3 regions of the Pseudoalteromonas sp. 1_2015MBL_MicDiv genome follow, and region 2 is predicted to be linked to each of the others. Evidence: predicted binding sites of a transcription regulator. Region 2 holds the regulator's gene; each other region holds the start of a gene.
What was found. The regulator sigma-54, encoded in region 2, starts transcription at its own class of promoters, with help from an activator protein. The targets are predictions, from matches to a motif close to GTTGGCACGNNNNTNGNNT.
Positions count from the first base shown of each region.

Region 1: a site for sigma-54 is predicted at 1,600-1,618, ahead of AOR04_RS15595 (BON domain-containing protein). Genes of this name have one in related genera too.
Region 3: a site for sigma-54 is predicted at 1,753-1,771, ahead of AOR04_RS19440 (hemerythrin domain-containing protein). Genes of this name have one in related genera too.

Region 1 is NZ_CP012737.1:3,461,989-3,465,271, reverse strand. Features, by position in the region: gene AOR04_RS15605 (VOC family protein) at 1-350, shown strand, start outside; gene AOR04_RS15600 (LiaF domain-containing protein) at 672-1,337, opposite strand; gene AOR04_RS15595 (BON domain-containing protein) at 1,654-2,220, shown strand; gene AOR04_RS15590 (YqaE/Pmp3 family membrane protein) at 2,285-2,443, shown strand; tRNA gene AOR04_RS15585 (tRNA-Ile) at 2,723-2,799, shown strand; gene AOR04_RS15580 (hypothetical protein) at 2,993-3,283, shown strand, end outside.
Region 2 is NZ_CP012737.1:3,192,903-3,196,185, reverse strand. Features, by position in the region: gene rapZ (RNase adapter RapZ) at 1-461, opposite strand, end outside; gene ptsN (PTS IIA-like nitrogen regulatory protein PtsN) at 481-933, opposite strand; gene hpf (ribosome hibernation promoting factor) at 938-1,225, opposite strand; gene AOR04_RS14295 (RNA polymerase factor sigma-54) at 1,252-2,751, opposite strand; gene lptB (LPS export ABC transporter ATP-binding protein) at 2,821-3,283, opposite strand, start outside.
Region 3 is NZ_CP012738.1:424,131-427,413, forward strand. Features, by position in the region: gene AOR04_RS19430 (TonB-dependent receptor) at 1-363, opposite strand, end outside; gene AOR04_RS19435 (hypothetical protein) at 781-1,194, shown strand; gene AOR04_RS19440 (hemerythrin domain-containing protein) at 1,288-1,713, opposite strand; gene AOR04_RS19445 (hypothetical protein) at 2,045-2,299, shown strand; gene AOR04_RS19450 (hypothetical protein) at 2,359-2,613, shown strand; partial or broken gene AOR04_RS21940 (DUF6500 family protein) at 2,643-2,862, shown strand; gene AOR04_RS19460 (tetratricopeptide repeat-containing diguanylate cyclase) at 2,899-3,283, opposite strand, start outside.

The DNA of each region.
Region 1 (3,283 bases), 270 kb from region 2:
TATTCCCTTATTGGTCAATCCGAAGTGAAGGTAGGGGCACTTGGCATGGTAAACCAAGGCGCTGGGTGCATTTTGGTGATGACACACAATACATTGCAATGAGCGATCATGGTGAAGGTGAAAACCGAGATTTAGCAGGCCATCAATTAGGTTTAGCGCACTTTGCTTACGTTACCCAAAATTTAGATGCAGTAGTAAAGCGTTTGCAACAAGTTGGTTTTAAAATAGATAAACAAGGCGGTGACAACCCATTTAGAAAAAATGTTTATTTTATCGATCCGGCTGGATTTGAAGTAGAGTTTGTAGAATATTTAAGTGATATACCAAGCGAGCGAAATAACGATTTATAATAAAACGTCAGGCAGTAACTTAGGCTTATTTATCTTTCGAAGTTGAATTTTAAGCCGTGTGTTTGGTTTTTAGTAGAACACACCTATGTGGTGTGCTTATTCCCTATAAATAGGTAATAACAACGTATAAATGCCAAACACAGGCTAACGAAAGGCTCTACCTAGGACTGCAGTTAGCACTGAAAATAGTTGCTTGAGATAGATTTATTATCCAGAGTTCAGGTTATTTAGGTTACAAATCTCGGGCAGCAATTAAACGCACCTAATTAAGGCAATATCTGACCTTAAAGGTCAATCGACTCTAACGCGCTGCTAGATAAATTATAATGAGCGGTTATTATTAACGCCAAGTTGTGTTTTTAGCTCGTTTGCAAAGCTCATAAACTTCTCTTTTATGGTGCGTTTTATTTTAACTTCAACCGATCCCATTACTGCTTTACCTTCAATATGAATAGTGGGCCCTTGGCGCTTGTTAAGCGATACCGACTTGTTTTCAAGGCTGCTTAAAATACAAAACATTTTAGAGACTACATTTACATGCTCTGGTACATAAATTTCATCGCTACCAAAAATACAGTTAACGTGAATCGTTACATTTTGATGGGTAAAAATGGCATCAGTAAAATCAAGCACTACAGAGCCCATAAAATTGGTTAAGTATATATTTTTTGGCACAACCCATTGACCGCTGCGCTCGTTAGAACCCAAAATGCTGCGTAGCGTAAAATCATCATCGCTGTTTTGCTGTGCACTATAATGTGGAGTAAATTGCGATTGTTTTTCTGCTTTATATTGCTGATCGGTATTAAGTGTTAAGTCTTCAACTAGGATTAACAAAGCTTCATTATTACTTGCATCCATAGCCTCATCTAAGCGTCTTTCAAATGCATCCACTGAAATAACGCCATGGCTGTAATTATAAATTAATTGATCAATCACTTGTTCGCGTACTTGCTCTATTGGGCGGTCTTCAACTTTTACAGACATGGGTATTCCTTATTATATTTACTATTGGTAGTGAGTAAGCAAACGGCGTACCAAATATAATTTCAATAATTATCAGAGGCTTAATTTTTCAGTCTGTTTTTAGTTTTGTTATATTAACGATAGATTAACCAAAACAGCAATTATCTAGCTATTTTCACAATGTGAGAAAGTTTTACCGATGAGTCTGTAAATAGTTACACGGCTATAACATGAAATGAGTTGATTTAAATTCCCAACCCATTGAATTTAAATGTTAAATTTAGTTGGCCTAAAGTTCGCATTAGTTAAAGTGTCTTTAATCAAAAGGAGAAAGATTATGAAAACATTTAACAAATCTATTATCGCGGCTTTAGTTCTTGGTACTACGGCTATGAGTGCCCAAGCAAACAGCTGGGAAAACGAAAGTAAAGATGCTTGGATTGATGGTAAGGCAGAAACAGTGCTACTTATGAACACTAATCTAAACAACTTTGACATTAACACTGATGTAAAAAATGGCAAGGTAGTACTTACAGGTAAAGTTGATAGCGAAATTGAAAAAGAGTTAGCAGAAGAACTTGTACTTAGCCTAGATGGCGTATCCGATGTTGAAAACAGCCTGACTGTTGTAAAAAACATGGATACCAAAAACACAGACAAAGACATGATGGATGATGGTGATAACGACCTAACAGACGCTAAAATCACCACCGTAATCACAACACGCTTCCTATTTGACTCAGAAGTTGGTGGTACAGACATCGATGTTGATACCGATAACGGTATTGTAACTCTAAACGGTTCTGTAGAATCTGAAGCTGAAAAACAGCTAGCGGTTAAAATTGCCAAAAATGCTGAAGATGTGCGCGACGTGGTAGATAAATTATCTATCGTTGCTGAATAATGCACTATACTCAAAGCCCAGTGAATCTGGGCTTTTTGTTTTTTAATTTTAAAGGAGTTAAGTTATGGATATCATTCGTATAATATTGTCAGTTTTATTACCGCCACTAGGTGTATTTTTGCAAGTAGGCTTAGGTATGCATTTTTGGTTAAATATTTTATTAACACTGCTAGGTTATTTCCCAGGGTTAATACACGCCATTTATATTATTGCTAAAAAGTAACGTTGTGTTATTTGTATTATTAGTTGTGTAAGTCAATTTTAAATACAGCTTAAATAGGCACTTTTAATTGGCTTGCATGAATCCCTTCTCTTAAATTCCTCATTTTTACACATTACTCCCTCATAAAAGATTACTATTTAAGCAGTTAGCTTACTGATTGTTAAAATAAAGGTTTTTAGTAGTGACAAGCCCCCAAAAAGTTTTTATACTGCAACCCGCTTTAGTCGCTCTGTGACTGAACGCTTCAAAAATTAACTGCCTAGCAGTTATATAAAAGTTGGCCCCTTAGCTCAGTTGGTTAGAGCACACGACTCATAATCGTTAGGTCCCCAGTTCGAGTCTGGGAGGGGCCACCACTTTTACAAACTTTCCAAGTAAATACCTACTAACCGAAATTACCCTGTGCTACTTTAATTGTATTTCGTATGCATTCCCTATTGCAAGTCGTGCCAGCTTAATTTAAATTTTAATATTTTAGAAGTTAAAACCATAGGATTTCATATATCTGTAATCCAATGGTTTTTATACTTAAATGGAAAGGGGCCGATAGTGGATATCTCAAAAGAAATGTCTGAAATTAATCTTTCATATTATGATCTTGGATTATATGAAGAGCTTGTTTTATGTAGTAACTACTTAAAGAACGTTTCTCATATTATAAAATCAGAGCAAGGGTTATGGTCTCCGTTGGTTATTAGGGCCGGTAAGATTCCGCGAGTGTGGTTGACGGCACAAGCTGAAAAGGGAAAGTTTGTAGAAATAGTTAAAGATTCTACCTCTCAGATTTTAGAATCGAATGTTCAATGTTCTGAAAGTGGAATTCAAGTATCGCTAGGGAAG
Region 2 (3,283 bases):
CCCAGAATTTTTTCACGAATTGATTCAGCAAGTTGATGAACACTTAAATCACTCGTGTCGATCATATAGTCAGCGCGAGTAGTGAGAACATCGAGTAGTTCTTTTTCTTTTTTTATAGCTAAATCAAGAGGTAATGAGTCAACTGATAACGGGTGTAGACGGCGAGTCTCAGAAAAACGTTTAATTAATGTTTGATCCTCACTGTCTAGATAAAACAGAGTCGGTTTAGCAAAGCCAGGTAAGTATTCAAGGATATCGTTAAATTCATCTTGCTCTTTTGGTAAATTACGGACATCAATACTAACTGCAATTTTGTCGTAGTTATCAGATACACTTCTCACTAAAGAAGGTAGCAGATTAATTGGAATATTATCTACGCAATAATAACCTAAATCTTCAACTACGCGTAAAGCAACCGATTTTCCAGAACCGGAACGGCCACTTATGATAATTAATTCCATTTATCACCCATTATGTTAATTACGATTGTTCTACAATAACTTGATACAGCTCAGTATCTGATTTTGCGCTGCGTAACTGTTTACAAAAATCTTTATTATTTAGTTTATCAGCTATCGTTGCGAGCGTCTTTAAGTGCTGCTGGTTATCGCCATCAGGTACGATGAGAGCAACAAATATATCAACAGGGCGATTATCTATAGCATCAAAATTAATAGGTGTTTCGCTTACTAATACGAGTGCTAAGGGCTCTTCTGCGCCGCTCATTCGCCCATGAGGGATTGCAATGCCTCTTCCTATACCAGTGCTTCCCAGTTTTTCTCTATTCATTAAGGCGCTGAGAATATCTTGTTGAGAAAGATATGGGAGCTTGTCATGAGCAAGTTGACTGATGAACTCTAAAATTCTTTTTTTACTATTAAAAAGGACCGCAGCTCTGCTGCAGTCCTGGCATATAAGTGAACTTAATTTCATAATATTAGTGTCGAGCAAGCTTCTCTTTGTGTTTAATAACTTGGCGATCGAGCTTGTCAATCAGCGAGTCAATGGCGGCGTACATATCTTGATGTTCAGTAGAGGCAAATAACTCAGCTCCACTTACATGAATCGTTGCCTCAGCTTTTTGGTTTAATTTTTCTATATCAAGAATGACATGAACATTATTAATATGATCTGAGTGTCTTTCTAGCTTCGCAAATTTGGTATTTACATAATCTCTTAATGAATCAGTTACTTCTACGTGACGACCAGTTAAGTTTAGTTGCATAAGCATTACCCTCTTTGTTTAGCGTCTTAAATCAAACTTTTTCGCTGATTTGACGGTGGAATAGCTAGAGATTCGCGATACTTTGCGATTGTACGTCTCGCTACTTTTATTCCTTGCTCAGCTAATATATCTGCAATTTTACTATCACTCAATGGTTTTGCTGAGTTTTCTGCTGCGATTAATTTTTTAATGAGAGCGCGTATTGCTGTTGATGAGCATTCGCCTCCATTTTCAGTACTTACATGGCTTGAGAAAAAATATTTAAGCTCAAAAATACCGCGAGGTGTATGCATATATTTTTGAGTTGTTACGCGTGAAATAGTTGATTCGTGCATTTCGACCATTTCTGCTACATCATTTAAAACCATTGGTTTCATGGCTTCTGGGCCATGCTCAAAAAAACCTTGTTGTTGCTTAACAATACAATTAGTTACTTTTAATAGTGTATCGTTTCTACTTTCTAAACTTTTAATAAACCATTTAGCTTCTTGTAGATGCGAGCGAATAAACTGGCTATCACCACTTGATTTAACGGTGCGTGACATTGCTGCATATTGGCTGTTGACTCTGATTTTAGGCATGCTATCTGGGTTTAGTTCAACAACCCAGCGACCTTTTATTTTTTTCACCGATACATCAGGAATTACATACTCAGATTCTTCTCTAACTATAGTATCCGCCGGTTTTGGGCTAAGAGTATGTATTAAAGTCATTATTTCTTTAAGCTCTTCTTCTTTGAGCTTTGTTTTTTTCATTAATGTACGATAGTCGCGAGCAGCTAATAGATCAATGTGCTCGGTTAAAATCATTTTTGTTTCATTAATATAGGGTGTTTCTTTATCGTATTGGTTCAGCTGAATACATAAGCATTCTTGTAAACTACGTGCTGCAATACCAACAGGGTCAAACAATTGAATTCTTTTTAAAACAGCTTCTATTTCGTCAAGTTCAACTTCGTTGTCTTCTTCGTTCTCTTGATTAAAACTTTCTAAAATTTCTTCGCAGCTCAGCGTTAAAATACCCGAATCATCGACGGCTTCAACAATCGCAATCGCAATCGCTTCATCGGTAGGACTAAAGGGAGTCAGTTGTAGTTGCCACATTAGGTATTCATGGAGCGTTTCAGTTGAGGAGCCTTGGTATATAGATTCATCTTCAGGCATTGGTCCTGATGATGATGCTGGGGCTGCGCTCATATATTCATCCCAACTAACATCCATAGCCATTTCATCACTTAGCGTATCTTTAGCAAGTGCTTCACCACTGTCTTGCTCATATTCGCTCGGAACATCATCAGCATTTGCGCTAACAGTGACATCGTCGTTATCTGCTTTTTGCTCGTTTTTACCAGCAGAATCTTCGGCGTAATCTTGCTCTTCAACCTCTAATAGGGGGTTGCTGTCGAGTGCTTCTTGTATTTCTTGCTGGAGATCCAATGTACTGAGTTGCAACAGGCGAATTGCTTGTTGCAGCTGTGGAGTCATTGTAAGTTGCTGGCCCATGCGCAGCTGTAATGATTGCCTCATGTATCTCTAACAATCCTTTTATGTTGTTATAATTAATACTAGCAGATGCTTAAAGACATGGCGTAAATGTTACAGCCTAAATTGCTCGCCTAAATAAACATCACGTACTGTTTTATCGTTTAATACGTGTTCTGGAGTGCCTGATGCAATTAACTCACCATGAGAAACTATGTAGGCTTTTTCGCAAACATCAAGAGTTTCTCTTACATTATGGTCGGTAATTAACACACCAATACCACGATTTTTAAGATGTTCTATTATTTTCTTTATATCTAACACTGAAATAGGGTCAACACCAGCAAAAGGCTCATCAAGCAATATAAATTTAGGATCAGCGGCTAGTGCTCGCGCTATTTCAACTCGGCGACGCTCGCCTCCTGATAATGCCATACCTTGGCTATCACGAATGTGCTGAATACTAAATTCATCTAATAAATTGTTAAGTGTGTCTTCTCTTGCTTGCTTATTTAGCTCTTTACGTGTTTCTAAAATAGCCATTAAGTTTTGATAAACAGTAAGCTTTCTAAAAATT
Region 3 (3,283 bases), on a different replicon from region 2:
GAAAAGCTCACCTAGTTGCCCACGAATAGTAGGTAAACTTGGTGCCCCAAAACCACTGGCTGAATAGGTATTAGGGCTTACTGCAAGTACGTCTTGTAAAGTCGTAATATTGAGTTGTTCTATTAACTCGCTTGAAATTGGTGTTACTGATCGGGCTATATCTCGTAGAGCTAAGTTGTCGCCAAAAGGGCCGTCTACAGTGGCATTTTTAACCGAAAGACCTTGAGATCTAATAACTTGGCCTGCCACCTCAATACGCTCAATTGCGCCTTCTTTTGCTGTTTTTGATTCTTCGGCTGCAAAAGCATTAAGTGGTGTATTTAATATGGTGGCTAGGGAAAGTGCTAAATATGCGTGTTTCAAACGTTTTCTCTCTACGGTTAAAATGTTGTTGGCGATAAAGACCGAAAGGATTAAAAATAACTTTCAGTAAAATTTTGATTCTTTTTGTTTTTTAGAACATAACAAAACAGATGCATTATAAAGATGGTAATTAAGTAGTATTGTTTTATTAGTTGATAAAATATTAATACAGCGATTGTACTAGACTGAATGTAAATATATGCTTTTAATAGAATTTTTAATTATAGACTACTTTCAACCTGCTAACATTTTAAAAGAGTTAACTTTTATGCAGCATTTTTAAATTACTTAAATAAGCTTCACTTTTAGTACTGCATGGCTTAACTAATGAATTTAATTAAAAATTTTTGAAATAAAAAATAACTTATACGGTCTAGGTTACTTCTACGTTTATTAATATTCATTTAAGGAAATTTTATGACAGGTTCAATGAATTCTGATGTGCAAAACCGTTTGCAGTGGTCACTTTTATCTTTGCGTTTAGGCGTGTTTATTGTAATGGTTATGTGGACATTCGATAAGTTTGTTAATCCTGGGCATAGCGCACGTATTTTTGAACATTTTTACGGTATTAGTGGCTCTACAGATATAGTGGCTTACATTATTGGTGCGGTGCAGTTAGTGCTTGTTTTAGCATTTTTAGCAGGTATTAAAAAGCGCATTACTTATGGTGTGATTTTTGTGATGCATGGTTTGTCTACGCTTTCATCTTATAACCAATACATTGATGGCTTCAACAACTTATTATTCTTCACTGCATGGCCAATGTGGGCTGCGTGTTTTGCACTTTACTTATTACGCGACCAAGACGTGAAATTTACTGTAAAGTAATAAAGTACATGCAAAAAAATTGGTTATAAGCCATAAGGCTTATAACCAATAAGTACACAGGGAGTGTGTGGAAGTCGGTTTGCGTGTTTACAACTAATGCATAGCGTCGTTGTATTGCTCAGCAAGGCTCTCTTTTTGCCCTTCGGTAAGTGCTTTACCCGCTAATTGAAACACTTCGTGTTCTTCTTCACTTAAATGATGATGTACCAAATGGTGTAGCTTTTTAGCTGCAACTAACCATGCAGACGAGCTCATTTCGGTATCTTCAAGTTGTTCAATTAATTCATCAATTTCGTGATGTTCAGCTACGCTGTGGCGCGCTTTTTCATGAGTTAAGTCATCAAACATAAGTGGGTTATAAAAGTAACGTTCTTCAAATTTTGCGTGATTTTCTAATTCTGTTTTTAGCTCATCCATTAGCGTGTGGCGCTGCTCTGTGTCGCCGTGTGTTTGAATAAGCGCATCTACCAATTCTCGTTGTTTGTCATGGTCATGACGTAGTGCTTCAAAAATATTCATAACTAGTCCTTTTACAATTTATTTGCTTATATCATTAACTAGCAAACTAAATGCCAAATATTAAGTTATTGTAATTTAATAAATTTAATTTAATTTTTTATTCTTTGGCTGCGATCACTGTAAATTTTACAGTGATATGAATGCAATAATTTCAGGCTTTCGCGCAGTTCAATTATAAAAGTGAGTATAAATTCCTACAGAACCTTACAAATATTTACTGGTTGTTTATTTTATTGCAGTGATAAAGTGTCAGTGTTATTTGGGTACAACCTATATATTACTCTCACACATAAATGCAGGTAGCACGTTAACTTAATAGGATAGTTTAAGGATGAACATAAAAAGCCCCGTCGCCGCATTATTGCTGTGCGCTTTACTGAGTGCATGTAGTTCAGCCCCGCGTTCTGACCCTAACTTATGCATTGAAGAGGCTGAAATGGTTGATCGAAATGGCGCTCAAACAAGCTCACAGGTTTACAATCAATGCATTAGCGCACAAATTAAAAAGGATGAAAAAAATAACACTTTTTTTGATGCCATCGGTACGTTCTTTTTTGAATTTTTTGTAATGGTGGTAGAAAAGTAAATAGGCTAACTTGCAACTGTAATTTAAAGTAAATAAGTTGCGTAAAAATAGGATTAGTTATGAAGCAATTATTGATAGCAATTCCACTTTTTTTATTACTAAGCGCTTGTGCGGCGAAGCCTTACGCAGGCTCGGCAAAATGTATGGAACAAGCAGATATTGCATACGAAACCGATACACTTAAAAATGAGACACTAGATAATGAATGCAAAGCTGCAAAAGTAAATACGCCTAATAAAGAGCTTGAGAATCATGGCTTGGTTGATAGAAGCCTTTTACAGCTAATCGTTAGCTTTTTAAATGGCGTATTTTAATAGTAAAAATATAATTAAATAAGGTATGTATGAGGGAAGAACTAAGAGCAAAAATAATTACCGTATGCGATAAAAAAAATAGCAGTTAAAGGAGAAAATGTAGGGCTTTCTTTTTATGCATTTTTTGCCAATAAAAACGACGATCCAGAGCTACTTATGGAAGCTGCTACTTGGTGGATACACACCCATAAATTAGATCATTTTGTAAAAGCACATAAAATTAAACAAATGGTTTTAGACGAACTTTAGTCAAGTAAGTGAGCCAATACTTTTAGCTGTGTTTATTTAATCAACTACGACTTGGTTTCTTCCGTTTTCTTTTGCTTTATAAAGTAATTTATCTGCATGCTTAATAAGAATATCTAGTGTGCTTTTTAAAGGGCTACTTACAGAGGCTCCTGCACTAAAAGTGATTTTTATATCTGTAGGAAAGTCTTCTATATTACTGCAATGCTCGGCGAAGCTAATGGCGAGTCGGTTAAATATATCGCGAATTATTCGTTCATCAGCCGTATTTAGTGCAAATAACCATTCTTCGCCGCCGTAACGGCCAAACTGATGATCATCACAGAGTGTTTCTCTTGCAGCTTTTGCAAAGGCAATAAGAACTAAATCGCCAACATCGTGACCAAATTGGTCGTTAACTTTTTTAAAGTAGTCTAAGTCAACA